DNA from 4 places in the Bacillus sp. KH172YL63 genome. Region 2 is predicted to be linked to each of the others. Evidence: riboswitches for the same ligand, from Rfam matches in the RefSeq annotation. Region 2 holds a riboswitch; each other region holds the start of a gene.
What was found. Region 2 has a riboswitch for S-adenosylmethionine ahead of KH172YL63_RS18705 (homoserine dehydrogenase). Riboswitches for the same ligand answer to the same signal wherever they lie in the genome.
Positions count from the first base shown of each region.

Region 1: another riboswitch for S-adenosylmethionine. It lies ahead of KH172YL63_RS09900 (YezD family protein); the one in region 2 lies ahead of KH172YL63_RS18705 (homoserine dehydrogenase).
Region 3: another riboswitch for S-adenosylmethionine. It lies ahead of metK (methionine adenosyltransferase); the one in region 2 lies ahead of KH172YL63_RS18705 (homoserine dehydrogenase).
Region 4: another riboswitch for S-adenosylmethionine. It lies ahead of KH172YL63_RS01135 (Na+/H+ antiporter NhaC family protein); the one in region 2 lies ahead of KH172YL63_RS18705 (homoserine dehydrogenase).

Region 1 covers NZ_AP022842.1:1,997,219-1,999,421, reverse strand. Annotated here, with positions in the region: gene KH172YL63_RS09910 (MaoC family dehydratase N-terminal domain-containing protein) at 1-20, shown strand, start outside; gene KH172YL63_RS09905 (MaoC/PaaZ C-terminal domain-containing protein) at 17-421, shown strand; SAM riboswitch class I at 590-695, shown strand; gene KH172YL63_RS09900 (YezD family protein) at 813-926, shown strand; gene KH172YL63_RS09895 (phosphoadenylyl-sulfate reductase) at 1,028-1,726, shown strand; gene KH172YL63_RS09890 (sulfate permease) at 1,784-2,203, shown strand, end outside.
Region 2 covers NZ_AP022842.1:3,643,781-3,645,983, forward strand. Annotated here, with positions in the region: gene KH172YL63_RS18705 (homoserine dehydrogenase) at 1-1,013, opposite strand, end outside; SAM riboswitch class I at 1,129-1,239, opposite strand; gene KH172YL63_RS18710 (DUF2254 domain-containing protein) at 1,472-2,203, shown strand, end outside.
Region 3 covers NZ_AP022842.1:3,425,948-3,428,150, reverse strand. Annotated here, with positions in the region: gene pckA (phosphoenolpyruvate carboxykinase (ATP)) at 1-386, opposite strand, end outside; SAM riboswitch class I at 704-849, shown strand; gene metK (methionine adenosyltransferase) at 1,058-2,203, shown strand, end outside.
Region 4 covers NZ_AP022842.1:206,739-208,941, reverse strand. Annotated here, with positions in the region: gene KH172YL63_RS01140 (MFS transporter) at 1-596, opposite strand, end outside; SAM riboswitch class I at 794-899, shown strand; gene KH172YL63_RS01135 (Na+/H+ antiporter NhaC family protein) at 1,003-2,203, shown strand, end outside.

The sequences.
Region 1 (2,203 bases), 1.6 Mb from region 2:
AAGAGAGGTGGAATCAATGAGAAATCTTCGGACATATCAAAAAGGAGACCGACTTCCCCCGCTTGAACTGGGACCGGTTTCGCTGGAAGATTTGATTTCTTACAGCAAGGCTTCAGGTGATCACAATCCCATTCATGTGAATGAAGAAGTAGCACTGAATCTCGGGCTCCCCGGTATCATCGCCCATGGGATGTGGACGATGGGAACTGCCTCCAGGCTGTTCAGCGCTCATAGTGAGGAAGGCTTCATACAAGACTACTCTGTCCGTTTTACAGGGATGGTCCTCCTTGGAGACAACATCACCCTGCTCGCCGAATTAACAGATATAAGGGAAAATTGTCTCTCCTTCAGCCTACTCGCAATCAATCAGCATGACAAAAAAGTGCTTGAAGGAAGCATCGTCTATTCACTTTTCCAGTAGGGCTCCATCCAGCAATTGAAAAAATATGATGTCGTATTACACCAATTGATTGAATAGATATAAAGTATATGGAAAGTAAAAATAAGACAAAAGACATAAATCCGATAGAAAAAGTCGGGTTGACTTCCGTGTGTAATGTGATATTATTTAGAATATTAAAATTAATAACTCTTATCCAGAGTGGTGGAGGGATCTGGCCCTGTGAAGCCCAGCAACCTACGAAATGTAAGGTGCTAATTCCAGCAAAATGGGAAGTCATTTTGGAAGATAAGGTATTCTTACCTGAACAACTTTCCAAAATGGATGGTTGTTTTTTTGTTTTTGAATCTGGATAAGAAGAAATTGGGGGAATCATGTGACCAAAGCGAATAAACAAAACGGGGACGACGTGATGGAAAAGATTCAATCCATGCTGGAATCGATGAATTTTGGTTCCATCACGATCGTCGTTCAAGACGGGAAAGTCATTCAACTAGAGAAAAATGAGAAAGTCCGAATTAAATAAGCTGACTAGACAACTAGAGGCGCATAACACAGATAGGGGAATCCCTTTATCTTGTTATCGCCTCTTTTTGTATGGATAAGCCTCAGGGAAAGGGGTGCAATATGTTAACCTACTCAAACTGGAAAGCGCACACTGTCGATTTTGACATAGACCCTGTTTATAAGGGCGCTTTGAATGTACTGAAATGGACTTATGAAGAGTACGGAGGCGAAGTCGTCTATGCCTGCAGTTTCGGAATCGAAGGCATCGTCCTGATCGATCTCATAAGCAAGGTAGAACCTCACGCAAAGATTGTATTTCTGGATACAGGCGTACATTTTAAAGAAACTTATGAGGTCATCGAAAAAGTAAGAAAAAGATATCCAGGTATAGATATTCAGATGAAAAAACCGGAATTAACCTTAAAAGAGCAGGCTGAGGTCCACGGAGAAAAGCTGTGGGAGAGAAATCCAAATCAGTGCTGTCAAATTCGAAAGTTAGATCCTTTAAAAGAGTCACTATCAGAAGGAAAAGCATGGATTTCAGGCTTAAGGAGGGAACAATCGCCCACAAGGAGGAATGTTGAATTCATCAACAAGGATGAAAAATTCCAATCCATCAAAATTTGTCCATTGATCCACTGGACATGGAAAGACATTTGGCGATACGCCCATAAACAGAATCTAACGTATAACGCCCTCCATGATCAGGGATATCCGAGTATAGGCTGCTCCCATTGCACAAAGCCTGCCATCGATATGAATGATCTCCGCTCTGGGAGATGGACGGGTAAAGGCAAGACAGAATGCGGACTTCATTAAGCGGGGTGAGAATCTTTGCTTGAAATTCTGGCCATCGCGATCAGCTTGTTCTTTGCCATGAACATTGGTGCCAGTGGAGCGGCCGCATCGATGGGGGTGGCGTATGGAGCGGGAGCCATCAAGAATATCCGTACGGCTCTCTTGATTTGTGCAATCGGTGTTCTGAGCGGAGCGGTACTTGGCGGCGGTGAAGTGGTGAAGACCATCAGTTCAGGGATCATCCCGCCATCACTCTTATCCATCAAGATTGTCATCATCATATTATCTTCGGCGACCATATCGCTGTTCCTGGCGAATTTAATCGGGATCCCCTTATCAACAAGTGAAGTGACGGTCGGGGCGGTGGTTGGTGTAGGAGTCAGCTTTCAGGTGCTGTACGTGAAGTCTTTGATCACCATCATGAGCTTCTGGGTGATTGTCCCGGTCATCGCGTTCGGATTGACCTGGTTATGTGGAATTTTGCTGGTGAAGCTTGGA
Region 2 (2,203 bases):
TCCCTTTGAATGTCGACGGGACCGACCATGCTGTCTGCAGCTGCGGTATACTTCCCTTCCATCAGGGAGAGAAAGTCCTCTACCATGGCACTGCCCGTCGGCCGCTTACCTGCTCCCGGCCCTGACAGGGTGATTCTCCCCACGAGGCTGCCCTGTAAAGATACTGCATTTTCTACATCTTCCACACCGTAGAAGGGATGGGTATCATGAACAAGGCGCGGAGCCACCTCTCCCCTGATGCGCCCCTCATCATCCCGTTCAAGCGTTCCCACATGTTTGAACCGGAGCCTGAAGGATTCTGCCGCCTGTAGCCACTCTGCTGTCAGATGTGAGATTCCTTTACGGGAGACTTCACCCACAACAGGCTGCCTGCCGAATGCCGTCTGACTTAAGATCAGAAGCTTATTAAGAGCATCCTGACCTTCAATGTCACTGGTTGGGTCTGCTTCAGCGTACCCCTTTTCCTGGGCCTGCTTCAGTGCTGATTCAAAGGAAATTCCCTTTTTCCTCATTTGGGAAAGAATGAAGTTGGAGGTTCCATTCAGGATCCCCTGAATCCGTTTGATTTCATTGACCTTCAATAATTGCCGGATGCTTCCGATGACCGGGACCCCTCCTGCCGTGGTCGCTTCAAATCCAACACTTACATCATGCTGTTCCGCTTTTGTTAAGAGCGCCGGACCATGTTTAGCAAACAGCGCCTTATTGGCGGTGATGATATGAATCCCCATCTCGATTGCCTGGGTCAAATACCCACGGCCGGGCTCTTCCCCTACGATTGCCTCGAAAATGACGTCAAGGTCCGGAATCGCCAGTATGTCTTCAAAATCCGTCGTGACCGGAATGGATGGCTCGATATTCCTTTGCTTTCCCCCATCCTTGACGAGGATTCCCTTTACCTTCACTTCTTTTCCAAGTACTTCCTTCAATCTTTCCTGATGGGTTTCAATGGCTTCCCACACACCTTGACCGACGGTTCCAAATCCCAGAATCGCCACGTTAATCTTTGACATCTGACTGCCTCCTTTAATCGATGATAGTCTCTGTAGAAGATTCCTGCGATGGAAAGAATGAAGGTATAAAGAAAAACCCTCTTCTTAAGAAGAGGGCTTGATGAGCATGCTCCTCCCCTTATCTTCCAGATTCCTAATGAACCTGTAGGAATTGGCACCTTTACAGATTGTTCCTGTAGGTTGCCGGGCTTCATCGGGCCTATCCCTCCGCCGCTCTTGATAAGAGATATAATGTTTGTTTCGGATCTCGATTTTGAATATGAATTGGATTATATAGTGGATTTCTCTCACCGTCAATACCATTTTCGGTATTTTCTAAAAATTATTACAGGCGTGCACCCTTGGACATACTGTAATAAGATGCTTCCTGATTCTATATTTTTCTTTCTCCAAAAGGTTTTAACTGTTCTTTGGAGGGAAATGGATTCATAATATCATTACCGGAAAGGATCACAATCATGCTTAAAAGACTGCTCCCATTATCTATGAAAAAATATATACTGATGTCAAAACGTCAGCGGAAGAGAGAAATCCGGCTGAATATCTGGTATATGCCCTTCTTTTATATTTGTCTTTCTCTATTATTTGTAGCACTGACGTTATTTTTCGACCTCCACCTGGAGATTTCCAGATTTACATGGAGCTTTCTTCATATGGATGCCCCCGTCACGCGGACACTGGTTAGTACGCTCATCGGGGCTGTCCTTACGCTCAGCGCCTTCACCCTGAATTCACTGCTCGTCGTACTGACCATGTTCAGCGGGCAATTCTCTCCAAGAATGCTGCTTGATTTCATTTCGGATAAACAAACCCAGCATGCACTCGGCATCTTCAACGGCAGCTTTGTATATGTCCTCTTGGTCTTTTTATTTATTGGAAATTCGGATAAAGAGATCTTCGTGGCTGCACCAGTTATGACGATCGGTCTTGCCTTCCTTTGTGCCGTAACGTTCATCTTTTTCATCAACCACGCCTCTACTTGGATGCAGGTTCACAATATCACGTTCAATATGAAGCAGGTATCAGAGGTGATGATCCATCAAACCCTGAAGAACGACCTGGAAGCACACCGGACGACGGAACGTGGAGACATCATGGAGGAAGAAAAGAAACATGCCCTCCACGTCACGTCAAAATGGTCTGGTTATATCCAACTTGTCGACTTTCAAGGCATGATCCTCCGTGCACAG
Region 3 (2,203 bases), 220 kb from region 2:
CAGGCGAGTTCGTTGATCACCTGGATTGGTAATCTATGTTTCGGATCTGCTCCTGCAAACCCTTTGAAAGAGAAGACTTCTTCTTTTTCCTTTAAGTATTCAATGACTTTCGTATATAATTTATCGAAGGATTCCGGGGAGATCGGTTGATTGACTGAACCCCACTCAATCTTATCCTTGGTGGATGGTTCTTCTACAATGAATTTATCCTTAGGAGAGCGTCCTGTGTATTTACCAGTTTCTGCTCTGACTGCCCCTGATGATGTTAAAACGCCTTCATTTCGCTGAAGGACTTTTTCAACTAGTTGAGAAACAGATAATTGTTCCTGAATATTTTGACCGTTAAGTAATTCCATTAATTCATTAGACATGCTCACTGAATTCATTCGAACCCTTCCTTTATATAAATTTAATGATCTCGCTTTCTTCACAAAAATAGTATAACACAATTGGATCATTAGTCTATACTATTTGAGTAATTTTATATGGTGTTTCCAATTTGTCACATTTTTCATACGGGCAAACGGGGTTTCTTCTTATATATATGTAGAGTTCGTCCGAATGTTTAGCCTCAAGGTGGAAATAGGGTGTTTCACTCGTATTTGAAGCGATGCAAAATAGGCTGAAGCTTGGTTAAACCTGTCAGCGGAAAAAAAGTTGACACCCTTTGTCCTAACCGTTATCATTGTTCCTTGAACGGATACTCTTATCCTGAGCTGGTGGAGGGAGCAGACCCTATGAAACCCAGCAACCTGCTAAATAGTAAATGGATCTTTTCTGTTTGAAACAGATCTGATTAAGCGAAGGTGCTAAACTGAGGCAAGGTTAAAGAACCTTGAACGATAAGAGAGAAAAGGCGCGGCTATGATCTGAAACCTTTCCTCTGATGCTGAATGGGGAAGGTTTTTTTCTGTTTATAGTGGACCAAACGCACATAAACCACGATTTTTTTATAAAAAAAACGTGTTTACTTCATACTACTTAGGGAATGAGTACCGTATCTGTTTAATGTTTTGTCGGATGGATATCTGACAACTACGCTTAAGGAGGAACCTTGATGTCAACTAAACGTCGTCTGTTTACATCTGAGTCCGTAACCGAAGGACATCCAGATAAAATTTGTGACCAAATTTCTGATTCAATTCTTGATGCAATTCTTACAAATGATCCGAATGCCCGTGTGGCATGTGAAACATCCGTTACAACGGGTCTTGTGCTTGTTGCTGGTGAAATCACTACTAACACGTATGTCGATATTCCAAAAATCGTTCGTGAAACAATCCGTGAAATCGGCTATACACGTGCGAAATATGGCTTTGATGCTGAAACATGTGCAGTGCTGACATCAATCGATGAGCAATCTGCAGATATCGCTCAAGGTGTTGACCAGGCACTTGAAGCACGTGAAGGTCAAATGTCTGAAGAAGAAATCGATGCAATCGGTGCAGGTGACCAAGGATTGATGTTTGGATTCGCTTGTAACGAAACGAAAGAGCTTATGCCTCTTCCGATTTCCCTTGCACACAAAATTTCCCGTCGTCTGACAGAAGTGCGTAAAGAAGAAATCCTTCCTTACCTTCGTCCAGATGGAAAAACACAAGTAACAGTTGAATATGATGAAAACGATAAACCGGTCCGCATCGACACGATCGTTATCTCTACTCAGCATCACCCGGAAGTGACGCTTGAGCAAATTCAGCGTAACCTGAAAGAATATGTTATCGATCCGGTTGTACCTGGCGAATTGATCGACGAAAATACAAAATACTTCATCAACCCGACTGGCCGCTTCGTTATCGGTGGACCACAAGGTGATGCAGGATTGACTGGCCGTAAGATCATCGTTGACACTTACGGCGGATATGCCCGTCACGGTGGCGGTGCATTCTCCGGTAAGGATGCTACGAAAGTTGACCGTTCAGCAGCGTATGCAGCACGTTATGTTGCAAAGAACATCGTAGCAGCGGGACTTGCCGACAAATGTGAAGTTCAACTTGCGTATGCAATCGGTGTTGCTAAACCAGTATCGATTTCAGTTGATACGTTTGGAACAGGAAAAGTATCTGAAGACGTCCTGATCGACGTTGTCAGCAACAACTTTGACCTTCGTCCTGCAGGAATCATCAGAATGTTAGACCTTCGTCGTCCGATCTACAAGCAGACAGCTGCTTACGGACACTTTGGCCGTAACGACATCGATCTT
Region 4 (2,203 bases), 810 kb from region 2:
TCCTTCATCCCTGCTTTTAAATCAAGCTTCGCAGCCGCCCTCTCTTTCGGAAAACGGAAGGACAGGAAGCCGGAGATGACCAGGCAGATGAAGAACGAATAAAAAATGACCGTTGGCCCGATGAATCCTTCAGAAAGCCGGCCCATGATGTAAACGGCAATACCGAATCCGAGCGACCCGAACAGACGGATATTTCCGTAGTTGTACCCGACCTTGCCTGTATACTTCAGGCTGATACTGTCTGAAACAGGAATGATGGCACTCTGGAAGATGGCCACAAGGATGGCCACGATCAGAAGCCCCAGGTACACATCCATGAATAAGTAGCCGAGTGCAAAGATCCCCGCCACGAAAGAGGTCAGTCCGAGGACCACGGTCGGACGGTTCGTCGCATCACTAACCATTCCCCATATCGGCTGGAAGAAGATCATCATGATGGGACCGACAGACATGATCGTCCCAATCTGATAACCGTTCAAACCGACGCTTTCACTTAAATATACGCTGAGTAAAGGAAATAAACTGCCGACTCCGAAGAACGTCAGTAAATAAAAGCCTTGTAATGTCAGTATTTGATTTCGCACATTTCTTTCCATTACGGAATCCCCCAAGATGATTTTTGTCTATCTAATAGTAGACCTAGAAACGGTAATTGTCTACGAGTATTTGCCTGAATATGGATAAAGTCCCATAAATACAGTCCCATGGCCCTCTGAAAAAATTCCCGTTTGACTTTTTCGATTAAACCCTTTAAAGTATGTAAGTATCTTTAAATCAACTAAATACGATATTCTTCTTATCCAGAGAGACGGAGGGACTGGCCCTATGATGTCTCGGCAGCGGACTCGACCAGAGTGCTGTGCCACATCCAGCAAGCATGTATGCTTGAAAGATAAGGGGAGTGTTTCTTTCGATTGAAACCTCTTCTTATCCTGGAAGAGGTTTTTTTAGTTGATTTATTCACATGTTAAATTTACAGATGATCACAAAGGAGTGTTACGTATGAATCAAGAAAAAGGAAACTTATTGGCCTTATTGCCATTAATCATATTTGTTTCCCTGTTCCTCGGGGCAGGCATCATTTCAGGAGACTTTTATGCATTTCCTGTACTCGTATCCATCATCATCGCTGCTGTCGCGGCCCTGTTGATGAACCGCAAGGAGACGCTAACCGCCAAAATCGAGCGGTTCGCCAAAGGGGCCGGTCATCCGGATATTATGATCATGGTTTTCATCTTCCTGCTCGCAGGAGCATTTTCAGGCGTCGCAGAAAAAATGGGCGCGGTGGATGCCACCGTCAACTTTGCCCTCTCGGTGCTGCCGGGTAATCTTGTCATCGTTGGATTATTCATGATTGCTGCATTCATCTCCCTGTCCATGGGAACATCGATGGGAACGATCGCAGCCCTTGCACCAATCGGCGTCGGAATCAGCTCAGGCACCGATATTTCCATGCCCCTTGCAATGGCGACCGTCATCGGGGGAGCGATGTTCGGTGATAACCTGTCGTTTATTTCCGACACAACCATCGCTGCAGTCCGTACGCAAAAAACGGAAATGAAAGACAAATTCAAAGTCAATTTCTTTATCGTCTTACCTGCTGCAATCCTGACGATGGTAATCCTTTTCATCCTTACGATGGGGAATTCATCATCCGTAGGTGCTGAAGGATTCGACTGGATCAAAATCCTTCCTTACCTTGGTGTCATCATAGCCGCACTGGCCGGATTGAACGTATTCGCCGTCCTGTTTGGGGGCATCATCCTTGCAGGTGTCATCGGATTCCTTGATGGAAGCTTCACACCATCCAGCTATTTCGGAAGTGTGGCAGAAGGAATGACAGGCATGGCAGAAATCGTCATCCTTTCAATCCTCATCGGTGGTGTCGTCGAACTGATCCGCCACAACGGAGGCATCCAGGCGATCCTTTACCAAGCCACCCGCAAAATCAAGTCTCCACAGGGAGCACAATTTGCAACGGCAGGCTTGGTCAGCTCGACAAACCTTTGTACAGCCAATAACACGATATCAATCATCATTGCAGGACCGCTTGCCAAAACACTCAGTGATCAGTACGGCGTCGATGCCCGCAAATCTGCGAGCATCCTGGACATATTCTCCTGCGCCGTCCAAGGCTTGATCCCATACGGGGCACAGGCCCTGTTGGTGGCGGAAGTTGCCGGCATCTCACCGGTCAGCATCA